Hydrogenovibrio crunogenus: one gene and its partner. The main gene of each other region encodes a partner of the protein of the gene in region 2 in a complex. Links are inferred from orthologs where the notes say so. Each region holds a gene or a part of one and is shown on either strand. Other genes may lie near its edges.

Evidence for each region.
Region 1: rplL (region 2) and GHNINEIG_RS00570 share a complex: the UniProt entries of both Escherichia coli proteins name them as parts of the 50S ribosomal subunit. The link is inferred for Hydrogenovibrio crunogenus from one-to-one orthologs.

What each region holds. Positions count from the first base shown.
Region 1 is NZ_CP032096.1:139,098-142,223, reverse strand. The notes cover bases 1-2,796. They hold GHNINEIG_RS00570 (type B 50S ribosomal protein L31), read left to right. Parts: upstream 1-1,170; coding sequence 1,171-1,422; downstream 1,423-2,796. Other genes in these bases: hemE (uroporphyrinogen decarboxylase), read left to right, coding at 2,580-2,796; GHNINEIG_RS00565 (thermonuclease family protein), read left to right, coding at 1,605-2,432; rho (transcription termination factor Rho), read left to right, coding at 1-916. Outside these bases: more of hemE, read left to right, coding at 2,797-3,126.
Region 2 is NZ_CP032096.1:331,736-335,059, reverse strand. The notes cover bases 1-2,994. They hold rplL (50S ribosomal protein L7/L12), read right to left. Parts: upstream 1,687-2,994; coding sequence 1,315-1,686; downstream 1-1,314. Other genes in these bases: rplA (50S ribosomal protein L1), read right to left, coding at 2,403-2,994; rplJ (50S ribosomal protein L10), read right to left, coding at 1,726-2,226; rpoB (DNA-directed RNA polymerase subunit beta), read right to left, coding at 1-1,128. Outside these bases: more of rplA, read right to left, coding at 2,995-3,092; rplK (50S ribosomal protein L11), read right to left, coding at 3,098-3,324. UniProt on the Escherichia coli protein: The binding site for several of the GTPase factors involved in protein synthesis (IF-2, EF-Tu, EF-G and RF3). Is thus essential for accurate translation.

The DNA of each region.
Region 1 (3,126 bases), 190 kb from region 2 along the record:
AGTAGAGCGTATCAACTTTGAAGATCCAGATGTTGCGCGTAAGAAAATCGCATTTGAAAACCTAACCCCATTGCATGCCCAAGAACGCTTGAAAATGGAATTGGGCAATGGCAGTACCGAAGACATTACCACTCGAATCATAGACATCGCAGCGCCTTTTGGTAAGGGGCAACGTGGCTTGATTGTGGCACCGCCGAAATCCGGTAAAACGGTTATTCTGCAGCAAATCGCCCAATCGATTGCTGAAAACCACCCTGAAGCTTACTTAATTGTGCTGCTGATTGACGAGCGTCCAGAGGAAGTGACTGAAATGCAAAGAACCGTTAAAGGGGAAGTGATTTCGTCAACTTTCGATGAACCTGCGACACGTCACGTTCAGGTTGCTGAAATGGTCATCGAGAAAGCGAAGCGTTTGGTAGAGCACAAAACAGATGTGGTGATTTTACTGGATTCCATTACACGCCTGGCCCGAGCCTATAATACGGTTGTACCGTCTTCAGGGAAAATCTTGACCGGTGGGGTGGATGCCAATGCACTTCATCGCCCTAAACGCTTCTTTGGTGCCGCTCGAAACATCGAAGAAGGCGGTTCTCTCACCATTATCGCAACTGCACTGGTTGATACCGGATCGAAAATGGATGAAGTGATCTTTGAGGAATTCAAAGGAACAGGTAACATGGAGCTTCACTTGTCTCGTAGCATTGCGGAGAAACGTACTTTCCCTGCCATCAATATTGAGAAGTCGGGGACGCGTAAAGAAGAGCTACTCACCACACCGGATGAGTTACAAAACATCTGGATTTTGCGCCGTTTCTTACAAGGCTTAAACAATGAAGTTGAAGCAATTGAAACCTTAATTGATCAACTAAAAGTAACCAAAACGAATGAAGAGCTCTTTACGGCGATGAAACGATAATCGTCTCATAAAGCCTGCTAATCGCGTTGAAAGGTGCTTAGCAGGAAAAATTTGCAGTAAATTCATTAATTAATTGATGATTTTTCTTGCAATTTAGTTTTTTAGTTCTATAATTTCGCTTTCTTTTTTAAACATAGTGGCTATTCAGCTTTGCCTGATTGCAAGTGATTCACTTAAGTTGGTTACCAACCTAATCACTCAGCAAAAATGATAAAGGGTAAATTGAAAGCTACATAATACAATGGACCGTCATCATGCAAGCAGGCATTCATCCAGAATATAATGAAGTTGTTTTCCAGGATATCTCTACTGGTGAAACCTTTTTAACTCGTTCAACGATTGAAAAGACTTCTGGCGACACCATTACTTTAGACGGTAAAGAATACCCACTAGTTCGTATCGAAGTTTCTAGTGCATCACATCCTTTCTTCACAGGTAAGCAATCACTTGTGGATACAGAAGGACGTGTTGAAAAATTCCGTCAAAAATACGGTATGCGCAAGTAAGTACTTCACTTTACTATTTTGTAAAATTTACAAAATATTCAAAAAAGGCCGTCTTTTCGGCCTTTTTTATTTTCTACCCCCAATTTTCTGTCCCTCTCCTTTCTCAGCACAACATTAGTATAGTGGCGTAACGTTTGCTTTTAGCTTTCCAAATACAAACAAAAGGCTATACAATACTCTCTATGAACTCATTTATCTCAAGACCCTTTACTCGGCTGTTTTTTACCAGTGCCCTACTCTGTATACCGTTTATAACGCATGCTGACGACTGCGCTCCGAAAAAAATTGATGTTTGGGTCAAAGCCAGCTTCGCTTTGAGTGGGGATACCGTCATTATTCAAAATAAACAATACCGTCTAATCGGCGTTGAAGCCCCTCAAATTGAAAAGAAACAAAAGTTCTATACCAATGGGCAGCCTCTGGCAAAACAATCACAAAAAAAACTGAATACGATTTTGGCCAACCATAATTTACGTGTTGGTGTCGAATACGATCAAAAACGTTCTGACGAATTCTATCGAACCTATGTTCATCTTTATGTGAAAGAGGGCAATAAAATCATTAATTTACAAAAATTGATGCTTGAAAGCGGGTTGGCATTGGCTCAGTCAGAACCACCAAATAATTTACACCAGAAATGCTATTATCAGGCTGAAAAAACGGCCAGACAAAACAAAATCGCTTTATGGAGCCTCGTAGAAAAACGCCCAGATCTCAATTATCCGATTGCGCCGTCTTCTAATATCACGACCGATGACGAGGGTTATCATATTTTTAAAGGCAAGATTGTCAAAGTCGACAAAAGTTCAAACAACTATATCCTCAATATGGACACAACAGGCATCCGAATTCGGAAGGCTGACTGGGAACATTTTGATTACGATCAACTCGAAGCGCTAGAGGGAAAAGTCATTGAAGCACGCGGGTATGGTTTCTTATTTCAAGGCGCTATGTTTGTCAAAATACACTCTCCTTATGCGATTGATCGACTCAACCCTGTCAATCAATAACGGGACGATAAGATTTAACACACTTTTTATGACATTTTCTGGTCTTCAACCGTTAAAATAACCTCTTAAATTTTTTGAGACTTCGTGCTGCCACAACCAGCCTTCTCACTTTAAACCGTATTAGTTAAATATAAGAAAGGATTCCTTATGGCGGAGCTACAAAACGACCGTTTCCTACGTGCCCTACTCAAAGAACCCGTTGATCAGACTCCGGTTTGGATGATGCGCCAAGCAGGCCGCTATTTACCAGAGTACCGCGCTACCCGAAAGCAAGCAGGTTCTTTTATGGATTTATGCCGTAATAAGGAACTGGCGTGCGAAGTCACCTTGCAACCTCTAGAACGTTATCCGTTAGATGCCGCTATTTTGTTTTCGGACATCCTAACGATTCCTGACGCAATGGGATTGGAACTACGTTTCCAACCAGGTGAAGGCCCTATTTTTGATAAACCAATCAAAAGCATGTCTGATGCGAAAAAACTATTTGTTCCGGACATGGCGTCAGAGCTAGGATATGTCATGGATGCCGTCAGCACCATTCGAAAAGCATTAGATGGCCGCGTTCCTCTGATCGGCTTTTCAGGTAGCCCTTGGACATTAGCGACTTATATGGTGGAAGGCGGCTCCAGCAAAACCTTCGCCAAAATCAAAGCCATGATGTACGATGAGCCGGCCACGCTTCACCATATTTTAG
Region 2 (3,324 bases):
CATCATGCGATAAATCTCAATTTGAGCTTCAAGTTGTGATGTAGTGGTATCTAGATTCAACGTATCTGAGATATAAGATCCATTTTCTAAATCGTCAATAAACAAAATACGGAAAGATAAATCTTTAATAGACTTCATTGTTTCAATCAAGTCACTGGCGATGACTTCGTTCGAACGAGCGACTAACTCGCCAGTCTCTTCATTCGTAATTCCTGAAGATAACACTTTTCCTAGAAGATACTCTTCCGGGATAACAACACTCTCAACTTTCGCTTCTTGCAGTTGCTTAATGTTTCGTGCTGTAATTTTCTTACCAGCTTTCACAATTACTTTATCGCCATCAGCGATATCAAATGCCGCAGTTTGTCCTTTTAACTGGCTTGGAACCAGTTGCATGACAAATGCATCCTTCTTGTAAGAAATATGCGTGTGTTCAAAAAAGGTATCTAGAATCTCTTCAGAGCTATACCCCATAGCTCTAAAAATAATCGAAACTGGAAGTTTACGACGACGGTCAATACGAACAAACACACAGTCATTATGATCAAATTCAAAATCCAACCAAGAACCGCGATATGGAATAATACGAGCATTAAATAAAACTTTCCCAGACGAATGTGACTTTCCTTTATCACTGTCAAAAATCACACCAGGGGAACGATGAAGTTGAGTAACAATAACGCGCTCTGTTCCGTTAATAACAAATGTTCCATTCTCTGTCATTAAAGGAACATCACCTAGATAAACCTCTTGCTCTTTAACATCCTTAACCGGGCGCTTTCCTGCTGGCGCATCTTTATCAAATAAGACCAAACGCATTTTGACACGCAAAGGGGATGAATAAGTTACACCACGTTGCTTACATTCCTTAACATCAAACTCTGGTTGACCCATCGTATAGCTGACGTACTCAAGATCTGCTGTTCCAGCAACACCATGAATCGGAAAAACAGATGAAAATGCAGAGTGCAATCCTATTGGATCACGCTCAAGTGGTTTTTTATCCTTTTGTAAAAACTCTTTGAAAGATTCTTTCTGGAGAGAAAGAAGATAAGGAACTTCAAGAATTGAAGATCGTGTCGCAAAATCTTTACGAATACGTTTCTTTTCAGTTAAAGAATAGGTCATCATTACCCCAACATTCGACTAAATAAAAGAAAGAAAAATTTCTTTCCAGAAAATGCATAAAACTGTAATAACAGAACCAAATATCTCAATACTATTGATTACACTTTTACACACTACTATAAACAACAAAAGGCCGACGCAAAAAACGCCAGCCATAATCATGCTACAAGAGCAGAAGAAGAAGTTTTACTTAACTTCGACTTCAATACCTGCTTCTTTAAGCTCATTTGCAAGAGTTTCTGCTTCTTCTTTAGAAACACCCTCTTTAAGCGTAAATGGTGCACTTTCAACTGCACTTTTCGCTTCTTTAAGCCCAAGACCAGTTGCGCCACGAACGGCTTTGATTGCTGCAACTTTGTTATCACCAGCACCAGTCAAGATAACGTCAAACTCAGTTTGCTCTTCACCAGCAGCGCCAGCATCACCAGCAGGACCTGCAACTGCAACTGCAGCCGCAGAAACACCAAATTTCTCTTCCATTGCTTCAACAAGTTCAACAACTTCCATTACTGACATGTTAGCAACTGCTTCTAAAATATCGTCTTTTGTAATTGCCATTTTAATTTTCCTTAAATTAAATATTTTTAATACGTAAGCTTAAGCTGCTTCAGCTTCTTTTTGATCTTTAACTGCAACAAGACCACGTGCCACCTTAGCGACAGGCTCTTTCATTACATAAAGTAGCTTACTTAATGCTTCATCGTAGGTCGGTAGAGCCGCAATTGCCGCTAGCTGACTAGCATCCATCACACCTTCACCAATCGAAAGCGACTTAACTACTAAAGCTTCATTTGCTTTTGAAAAGTCTTTAAAAACGCGAGCTGCGTTTCCTAACTCTTCTCCAGAAAATGCAAAGATTAATGGACCAGAAAATGTTTCTGCCATATCTTCAAACTTAGTTCCAGCAACAGCTCGACGAACCAGTGTGTTTTTAACAACACGAACTGATACATTTGCTTCACGTGCTTTAGAACGTAGTTCTGTTAATTGCTCTACAGTCAACCCACGATATTCAGCCGCGACCATTGAACCCGCTTCTGCAATAATTGCAGAGACTTCTTCAACAACGGCTTTTTTATCCTCGATATTGAGTGCCATATAACCTCCAAAACAGCTTGACTAAAGCCAAGCTCCTCCATCTACGTAGGTTTGAATCTATTAAGAATGTAACTTCAACATTCACCTACGGTCTGCGATGGGCGCTCTCTCAATCTAAGTATTACTTAACTTAAGGAGTCCCAATTCGCATTCTCATCTATTAAATGAGAAATTTCTTACAATGATGATTGATCAACAACAATACCAGGGCCCATTGTGCTAGAAATAGATACTTTTTTCATATAAGTACCTTTTGCAGCAGCAGGTTTAGCCTTGTTCAAATCTTCAATCAATGCGTTTAAATTTTCTTTTAATTTTTCAGGCGCAAAATCAACCTTACCGATTGACGCATGAACAATCCCTGCTTTATCAGCACGGAATCGAACTTGACCTGATTTTGCGTTCTTAATTGCATTTACCACGTCAGGCGTAACTGTTCCAGTTTTAGGATTCGGCATCAATCCACGAGGACCCAACACTTGACCTAACATACCGACAACTCTCATCGCATCTGGAGACGCAATCACAACGTCAAAATCCATCATGCCACCTTTCACTTCCGCTGCGAGGTCATCCATCCCAACAAACTCAGCACCCGCTTCTTTTGCCGCCGCTGCATTTGCATCGCCAGTAAATACCGCAACACGCACGTCTTTACCAGTCCCATTCGGCATAACCGTTGCACCACGTACAACTTGGTCAGATTTACGAGGATCAATCCCTAATTTAATAGCAACATCTACAGATTCAGAAAACTTAGCTGTCGCCAGTTCTGAAACCAAAGAAAAACCTTCAAGAACGTCGTAAGACTTTAGAGAATCAACTTTCTCAGCAAACATCTTTTGTTTTTTTGTTAACTTAGCCATTCCCATTACCCCTCTACATTCAAGCCCATGCTACGAGCTGAACCAGCAATAATTTTTACTGCCGCATCTAAATCGTTAGCATTCAGGTCTGCCATTTTTGTGTTTGCAATTTCTTCTAACTGCGCACGTGTTACTGTTCCAACCTTATCCATATTTGGAACACCAGAACCTTTTTGGATACCAGCTGCCTTTTTCAACAAAACTGATGCAGGAGGCGTCTTTGTAATAAACG